Regions from separate parts of the Rhizobium sp. 10N414 genome, predicted to be linked through region 2. Evidence: riboswitches for the same ligand, from Rfam matches in the RefSeq annotation. Region 2 holds a riboswitch; the other holds the start of a gene.
The links. A riboswitch is a leader RNA that binds a small molecule or an ion and turns the genes downstream of it on or off. The one in region 2 is predicted to bind S-adenosylmethionine.
Positions count from the first base shown of each region.

Region 1: it holds a riboswitch for S-adenosylmethionine, as region 2 does, so the genes downstream of both, metA (homoserine O-acetyltransferase MetA) here and AC1DE4_RS00720 (O-succinylhomoserine sulfhydrylase) in region 2, are expected to answer to the same signal.

Region 1 is NZ_JBFTIN010000010.1:129,537-133,953, reverse strand. Features, by position in the region: gene AC1DE4_RS12285 (GntR family transcriptional regulator) at 1-28, opposite strand, end outside; gene AC1DE4_RS12280 (aldose epimerase family protein) at 140-1,162, opposite strand; gene metA (homoserine O-acetyltransferase MetA) at 1,288-2,211, opposite strand; SAM riboswitch at 2,247-2,324, opposite strand; gene AC1DE4_RS12270 (SbmA/BacA-like family transporter) at 2,475-4,301, shown strand; partial or broken gene AC1DE4_RS12265 (DUF5666 domain-containing protein) at 4,317-4,417, opposite strand, start outside.
Region 2 is NZ_JBFTIN010000001.1:135,744-140,160, forward strand. Features, by position in the region: tRNA gene AC1DE4_RS00710 (tRNA-Gly) at 109-182, opposite strand; gene AC1DE4_RS00715 (2'-deoxycytidine 5'-triphosphate deaminase) at 238-1,332, opposite strand; SAM riboswitch at 1,405-1,483, shown strand; gene AC1DE4_RS00720 (O-succinylhomoserine sulfhydrylase) at 1,529-2,713, shown strand; gene apaG (Co2+/Mg2+ efflux protein ApaG) at 2,914-3,306, shown strand; gene AC1DE4_RS00730 (Hsp33 family molecular chaperone) at 3,307-4,302, opposite strand; gene argF (ornithine carbamoyltransferase) at 4,395-4,417, opposite strand, start outside.

The sequences.
Region 1 (4,417 bases), on a different contig from region 2:
GTTCCGCTATCAGACTGGTTCTATCCATTTCGCAATAATAGAACCTATTTAGAACCAATCGCAAGCAAGAAATGACGCGCAAAAAAACCCCCGCAGGAAGCCTGCGAGGGTTGGCTCATTCGAGAACAAGGCGAGAGCGTTAGCTCTTCGAGAAAATGTAATCCGTTTCCTGACGCAACACTTCACCCGGGCGCAAAACGGCATCGGGGAAGCCCTCGTGGTTGATCGCATCCGGCCAGATCTGTGTTTCCAGGCAGAAGCCGGCGAAGGGACCATACTTGCGTCCATCGAGGCCTGGCACAGGCACGTCGAGTTTGAAGCCGGCGTAGAACTGTACGCCGGGCTCCGTCGTGCGAACTTCCAGCGAAACGCCTGAGTTCAGGCTGCGGGCAAGCGCGACGGAGCGCTTTGCGGTGCGTTCGGTGGAGAGGCAAAAATTGTGATCGTAGAGCGCCTGTTCGCTGCCGCCGAACCGCTTCATGGGCGACATCTCGCGGAAGTCGAAAACCGTTCCGGCGACAGGCCGTACCTCTCCGGTCGGGATCTGCAACTCATTCGTCACGAGGTAGCCGTCGGCTGCAATCATGATGTCGTGGCCGAGCGCATCGTCGCGGCCGTCGAGGTTGAAATAGGCATGCTGGCAGACGTTAGCGATCGTCGGTTGATCGCTCGTCGATTCGTAGGTCACGGAAAATTCGCCGTTGCCGTGTACCCAGTACGTGGCCTGGATGGTGCAGTTGCCCGGATAGCCGCCGCGACCGTCGGGATCGACGATCGTCAACACGACGCGGTCGGCATCATGCTCGACGATTGTCCAGTTCCGCTTGGCGATGTTGTCCTTGCCGCCGTGAAGATGGGTAACGCCCTTCTCGTTGAGATCGAGTTGATAGTTCTTGTCATCCAAAGTGAACTTGCCGCCGCCGATGCGGTTTGCGCAGCGCCCAGGCGTCGCTCCAAAGTAAGAGGAGTGGGCGGGGTAGCTGTCAAAATCGTCGAAGCCAAGCAGCAGCGGCGCATCGTGACCGTCAAGGCGGAGATCCTGAATGACGGCGCCCCAGGTGATGATCTTGGCGGTCAGCCCGCCACCCTTGATCTCGACACGAAAGACAGTCTCGCCCGACTGGGTTTGCCCAAAAACTTCCCGTTTCAACATTTCCGCCATAGCGACCATCCAGATATATCTTTAATTGAGGCAGGGAACCTGCCCCCATTTGCCGCAAACCGCAACGGGTGTCGTAAAAAAGAAGCACCGTCAGACCAAGCGGCGGCCGCTTGGCATCGGCTCCGTCAGTTGCCCTTGCCGATGTCGTTGAGATCGTAAGGTGTCGTCTGGTAGATCTCGTTGATCCAGTTGCCGAACAGCAGGTGCGCGTGGCTGCGCCAGCGATTTTGCGGCGCCAGCGACGGATCGTTGTGCGGGAAATAGTTGTGCGGCATCTTGATCGGCACGCCGGCATTCACGTCGCGGAAGTACTCGTCCGAGAGCGACGTTGAATCGTACTCCACATGATTGAACATATAGAGCCGCTTGCCCTTGCGTTCATGCACCAGGCAGACGCCCATTTCGCTGGATTCCATCAGGATCTCCAGGTCTGGTGACTTTTCGATGTCGCTGCGGCGAACCTCGGTCCAGCGCGACACGGGCACTTCGAAATTGTCGGAGAAACCGTTCAGGTAGACCGACGACGGCTTCAGATTCCGGTGTCGGTAGACACCGAAGGCCTTCTCCTTGAGTTCGTACTTCGGAACGCCGTGGAAATGATAGATCGCGGCCATCGCGCCCCAGCAGACGTTCATCGACGAATGGACGTTGGTTTCCGTCCAGTCGAAAATCTGCTGCATTTCACCCCAATAGTTCACGTCCTCGTAGGGCAGCGTCTCGATCGGCGCGCCTGTTGTGATGAAGCCGTCAAACTTGCGGTCCTTCACTTCCTCCCACGTCTGGTAGAAGGCGAGAAGATGGTCTTCCGAGGTGTTCTTTGCTTTATGGTTGCCCACGCGGATGAGCGAAAGCTCCACCTGCAGCGGCGAAGCGCCGACCAGGCGGGCCATCTGCAATTCCGTCTTGATCTTGTTGGGCATGAGGTTGAGAAGCCCGATCTGCAGCGGCCGGATGTCCTGACGGATTGCCGCCGTCTCGGTCATCACGCGTACGCCTTCCTGAACCAGGGTTTCAAACGCAGGCAAGGTATCGGGGATCTTGATGGGCATTGCGGTCACTCGATCAAAGAAACGAATATATCGCTATCGGTCCGCACGCGGCCCTTTAGCAACTTCTTTAACGTGGCTGCAAGCCGGCCGGCCAAATCACCACGGAGTGCCTTAAATAGCGCCAGTCGGGCTGCGAATCAATTGCTCATACGAAGAGTGGGGTCGATGCGAAGTCACTCACACGTTAAAGGTTGCTAGAATCTGTTGGTGGACACAGCGAATCACCACGTTTATTGAAGTAGAATGACGACTAGGGACGCGTAATGGCAGATGACCTCAAAGGCAGGCCAAGCATTCAAGGGCAGGACAGAGTAGGATACGACCTGAGCCTGGGCTATCGCTTGAGGGTCATGTTCTCGGCTTTCTGGCATTCGCCCGTGCGGGGAAGGGTCTTGGTGATCGCTACTGCGCTGATCGCCATCATTCTTGCGACCGCCTATGCCACCGTCATTCTCAACCAGTGGAACGCGCCTTTTTACGACAGCATCGCGCGGCGCGATCTGCCCGGCTTCTTCCATCAGTTGAAGGTCTTCGCGTTGATCGCCGGCATGCTGCTGCTGCTCAACGTCGTGCAGGCCTGGCTCAATCAGATGACCGCGGTCTACATGCGCGAAGGCCTGACGCGTGATCTTGTCAACCAGTGGCTTCAGCGCAAGCGTGCGCTTCGGCTTTCGGCCAGCGGCCTCATCGGCGTCAATCCCGATCAGCGCTTGCACGAAGACGCCCGCAACCTCGCGGAAAGCACCACGAGCCTGATGATCGGGCTGGTGCAGGCGACGATCCTGCTGATCAGTTTCATCGGCGTTCTGTGGGATCTCTCAAGCGGCTTTATCTTCCGTTTCGGCACGCATTCCTTTTCCATTCCGGGCTATATGGTTTGGGCTGCGATCTTTTATGCGGCGTCCGCATCGATTCTCAGCCAACTGGTGGGCCGCAAGCTTGTAAAGCTCAATGCGGATCGTTTCTCGAAGGAAGCAGAGCTTCGCTTCGCGCTGATGCATGCCAACGAGAACATGCCGGCGATTACCGTGGCACGCGGCGAGGAGAATGAGCAGAAACGCATCGACACCGACATCAGTGCGGTGCTTGCCGTCATCAAGCGGGTGGCGATGGCCAACGTCAACCTCACCTGGGTATCGGCCGGCTACGGTTGGCTCGTCGTTGTCATCCCGATCATTGTTGCCGCACCCGCCTACTTCTCCGGCGGCCTGACGTTTGGCCAGCTGATGGTGTCCGTGGGCGCCTTCAACCAGGTCAACACCGCCCTTCGCTGGTATGTCGCGAATTTCGGTCCCATCGCCGAATGGCGCGCCACGCTGATGCGCGTCACCGATTTCCGGCAGGCGCTCACCAGCATGAATGACGAAATCAATATGAAGGGAACGATCAAGTACGAACGGAACCCTTCCGGGAACTTGACGCTGGAGCATGTCCGGATCGCCGCCAAGATCGGCGAGGACATCGACCAGTGCGGTGGTTTCCGCGTGCACGAAGGCGCGGTGACGATCAAGGCCGGCGAAAAGGTCATGATCAACGGCGACCACAACGTGAATCGTAAATTGCTCTTCCTTGCGCTTTCCGAGCTTTGGCCGTGCGGCGGCGGCAAGATCGGCTTGCCGCCCACGGACGACATGCTTTTCGTCCCGCAGTCGGCCTACATTCCGGGTGGTACGCTTCGCGAAGCATTGGCGTTTCCGGAACCTGTTGACGCCTATCAGAATGCCGATGTCATTGCGGCGCTGGAAAAGGCAGGCCTCCAAAATCTGGTTTCCCGGCTTGATACCCGAGCCCGCTGGGACAAGCTGCTTGACTCTGACGAGCAGCGGGCGATCGGCTTCGCTCGCCTGCTTCTGGTGCGGCCGAAATGGATTGTATTCGACGAAGTGCTGGAGGGCATGGAGCCGGAATGGCAATCGACGATGATGCAGGTCCTCGCCTCCATGCCTGAGGCAACGATGATCTACATCGGTCGGTCAGACACTTACGTCGAGACTTTCAAGCCGCGCGTGCTGCATCTTGAAGCGCTGCATGCGAAGCCCGAAATGAAGGTCGTGGCAAAGGCACCGAACGCGCCGGCGCCAGCACTCTGAGCACTTACATCGGTGTGGTACGGCGCCGTTTGTGCCGACCGTGACATTCGCCGAGGACACAGTGCCATCGGCAGCTCTTTCACCCATTACGATCACGCGCGCTCCTGCGACAAGAT
Region 2 (4,417 bases):
GTTCTTTCCTCGTGGAGTAAGACAGCGAACGACGGCGGCCCACGTGGCACCACGCTCAGACCACAGTGCGGATGAAATCCGCTCAGTCCCAGCAAAACCATCTGAACTTGGAGCGGGTGAAGGGAATCGAACCCTCGTATTCAGCTTGGGAAGCTGCTGCTCTACCATTGAGCTACACCCGCGTTGGAGCGAGATTTCCAATAGATGGGTGCCGCTGTCAAGCGGGCATTGGCGTTGTCAGATGCGGAAGTGCTTCGAGAGTTTCAGGCCCTGGGCCTGATAGTTGGAGCCGAGGCCGGAGCCGTAGAGGCTCTCGGGGTGCTCCTGCATATGCTCATAGACGAGGCGACCGACGATCTGGCCGTCCTCGAGGATGAAGGGAACCTCGTGGCTGCGGACCTCGAGCACGGCGCGGCTGCCGCGGCCGCCGGCGGGGACGTGGCCGAAGCCGGGGTCGAAGAAGCCTGCATAATGCACGCGAAATTCGCCAACCAACGGATCGAAGGGGGTCATCTCTGCCGCGTAGTGCGGTGGCACATGGATGGCTTCGCGCGAGACGAGAATATAAAACTCGTCCGGATCCAGGATCAGTTCGTTGCGACCGCGGCTATAGAGAGGTTCCCAGAAGTCATAGATGTCGTGCTGCGCCTTCTTGTCGACATCGACGACTGCAGTGTGGTGCTTACCGCGGTAGCCGATCAGTCCATCCTTGTCGCCGGCCAAATCAATCGACAGGGCAATGCCGCCGCCGGAGACGTTCGGCAGCTTGCTGGCGACCAGCGTTTCGGCATCGTGGAGCGCGAGCAATTCCGGCTCCCCAAGTATCGAATGGCCGACCCGGAAACGGATCTGCGACAGGCGCGAGCCTCGACGCACGACGATCGGGAAAGTACGCGGACTGATTTCGAGATAGAGCGGGCCGGAGTAGCCAGCCGGGATTTTGTCGAACTCCTGCGCGTAGTCGGTGATGACGCGGGTGAAGATATCGAGACGTCCGGTCGAGCTTTTGGGATTGGCCGAGGCCGACATGTCGGCCGACAGGTCGAGGCGCTCCATCAAGGGAACGATATAGACACAGCCGGTCTCCAGCACGGCGCCTTCGCTGAGGTCGACGACGTGGAGGCTGAGGCGATCGAGCTTATCGGACACCAAATGGGAAGGACCCGGCATGAAGCTCGCGCGAACGCGGAATGCCTTCGCGCCAAGCCTGAGGTCAAGGCTTGCCGGTTGGATCTGGTCGTGGTCCAAATCGCGCTCGCTGGTGAGACGTCCCGCCTCAAAGAGCGCGGCTATCGCGCGATCCGCCAAAATTCCTGTTTCGCGAGCCATCATGCCCCATCCATATTCGCGGGAGACAAAACCAAACTCAAGGAATTGACGCAAGCATAGAACGGCAGTATTGCACTTTTATCCCGTGGTGATTTGGCCGGTCGGCTTGCAGCCACGTTAAACAAGTGGCTAAAAGGACCGGGTGCAAAACCGGTCTGCTTTCGCGGCCGGTTTTTTTGTTGTTTGAAAGTGGTGATTCATGAGCAAGACTTGGCGCCCCGCAACCCAACTCGTTCACGACGGCTCTTTGCGCTCGCAATATGGCGAGACCTCGGAAGCCATCTACCTCACGCAGGGCTTCGTCTATGAGAGCGCGGAAGCGGCCGAAGCGCGCTTCAAGGGCGAAACGGAAGGCTATATCTACGCTCGCTACGGCAGCCCGACAAACGACATGTTCGAGAAGCGCATGTGCGCACTGGAAGGCGCAGAGGAAGCCCGCGCCACGGCCTCCGGCATGGCAGCCGTCACCGCCGCAATCCTCTGCCAGGTGAAGGCCGGCGACCACATCGTTGCCGCCCGCGCCCTCTTCGGCTCCTGCCGCTGGGTCGTCGAGACGCTCGCCCCGAAATACGGTATCGAATGCACGCTGGTCGACGGTCGCCATCTGGAAAACTGGGAAAAGGCGATCCGCCCGAACACCAAGGTGTTCTTCCTGGAAAGCCCGACCAATCCGACACTCGAGGTGATAGACATTGCCGGCGTCGCCAAGCTCGCCAACCAGATCGGCGCCAAGGTCGTGGTCGACAACGTCTTCGCCACGCCGATCTTCCAGAAGCCGCTCGAGCTCGGCGCCCATATCGTCGTCTATTCGGCCACCAAGCACATCGACGGCCAGGGCCGCAGCCTCGGTGGCGTCATCCTCTCCGACCGGGAATGGGTCAACGAGAACCTTCAGGACTACTACCGCCACACCGGCCCGGCCATGTCGCCGTTCACGGCATGGACGCTGCTGAAGGGACTCGAGACGCTGCCGCTGCGCGTCAAGCAGCAGACCGAAAACGCATCGAAGATCGCCGACTTCCTGGCCGATCAGCCGAAGGTCGCCAAGGTCATCTATCCCGGCCGCAACGATCATCCGCAGGCCGACATCGTCGCCAAGCAGATGAAGGGTGGCTCGACACTGGTCGCCATCGAACTCAAGGGCGGCAAGGAAGCAGCTTTCGCGCTCCAAAACGCCTTGCAGGTCGTCAAGATCTCCAACAATCTGGGCGACGCCAAGAGCCTGATCACGCATCCGGCTACGACGACGCACAAGAACCTGACCGACGAAGCACGGGCGGAGCTCGGCATTTCCGGCGGTACCGTTCGTCTTTCCGCCGGCATCGAGGACACGGACGACCTGATCGAGGACTTCGCCCAGGCTCTCGCAAAAGTGAACGCCTGATCAGCCGACATCGGCCGGATCGACGCAAATCCGGCCGACCGCCACATGCTGCTTTGCCCCACCCAAGACAGGTCAAAGTCAGGCTTAAGTGGCGAAACTTCTTGCCTTTACAGGCATTACGGACGTGATCGACTATCGGTTTATTGACGGATCGGCTGTCGTATAAGATACCGGTAACGTATATTGACTATGGTGTAGGCATGTACCGCGCCCTTACACGAGACATTGAAGTCGTCGTCGAACCTTTTTATCTGGAGGAGCAATCCGATCCGGAAGACGATCGCTATGTCTGGGGCTACCGGATCGTCATCAGCAACAATTCCGACAAGTCCGTGCGACTGGTGAACCGCTATTGGAACATCACCGACCAGAACGGCCTCGTCGATGAGGTCACGGGCGCCGGCGTCGTGGGCGAACAGCCGCGGCTCGCGCCCGGCGATACCTATGAATATTCCTCGGGCTGCCCGCTGGATACGCCGTCGGGGCTGATGTTCGGCCACTACCAGATGGAAACGGACGAAGGCGAGCTTTTCAATGTCGAAATACCCGCCTTCTCACTGGATTCGCCAGGGCTGCTGAGAGTCCTGAACTGATCACTCAGCAGGCTCTGCCACCTCTTCCACTTCGAAACGATAGGTCGTCGAGCAGAATTCGCAGGTGACCGAAATTGCGCCGTCTTCCTGACTGGCATCAATTTCCTCCGCCGAGAAGCCCTTCAGCACCCCCTTGATCTTTTCGCGGGAACAGCTGCACCGATCGAAGACCTCGCGCGGTTCGTAGACGCGAACCCCACGCTCGTGGAACAGACGATATAGCAGCCGCTCGGTGCCGACTTGCGGATCCGTCAGTTCGTCGGCGTCGATCGTGTCGACGAGCGAGCGGGCTTCCATCCAGGCATCGTCTTCCTTGTGGGTGCCGCCAGTCCTATCGCCGTCGCCGCCGTGAAGATCCGGCTGGCGCATGCGCTCCGGCGCTTCCGGCAGGAACTGGGCGACAAGACCGCCAGCCCGCCAGCGGTGGCGCGGCTTGCCCGCGTCGTCGCGATCGAAGAGTTCGGCAGCAGCAAGACGCACCCGCGTCGGGATCTGCTCAGACTGGCGGAAATAGGTGCCGGCAATCTCTTCAAGGGTCGCACCGTCGAGCGCAACGATACCCTGGTAGGGTTGGGAAAACTTGCCCTGATCGATCGTAAAGGCCAGCATGCCCTTGCCGAGAAGCTGTTCGGGCTCGATCTGCCCTGCCGCAACGGCCCTGTCGAGGAGGCCCTGGTTGAAGCGTGCGTAGGCACGCACGTTCTCAGGCGTCGAGAAATCGCAAACAAGCAGGTCCACCGGGCCGTCGCCCTTGGTCTGGACCGTGAACTTGCCTTCAAATTTCAGCGACGTGCCGAGCAGCACCGTCAGCACAACGACTTCGGCAAGAAGCCGCGCGACGGGCGCAGGATAGCGATGGCGCTCGAGGATCGCGTCCAGCATCGGCCCGAGCTGGACGGCGCGACCGCGCACATCCAGTCCCTCAACCTGAAACGGAACGACATGATCATCGCCGGCGAAATTGAATTCGCCGAGGGTGGCTGCAGGTTCTGCCATGGTCTTCTCCTAGTCTGAGAGCGGCAGACAAGGGTGTCCATCCGCTCGCACGGCCACCGGGCCTTCCGGCCAAACGTGGCGTCCAGTATGGTTCAGATCGCGCCCAGGCACCAAG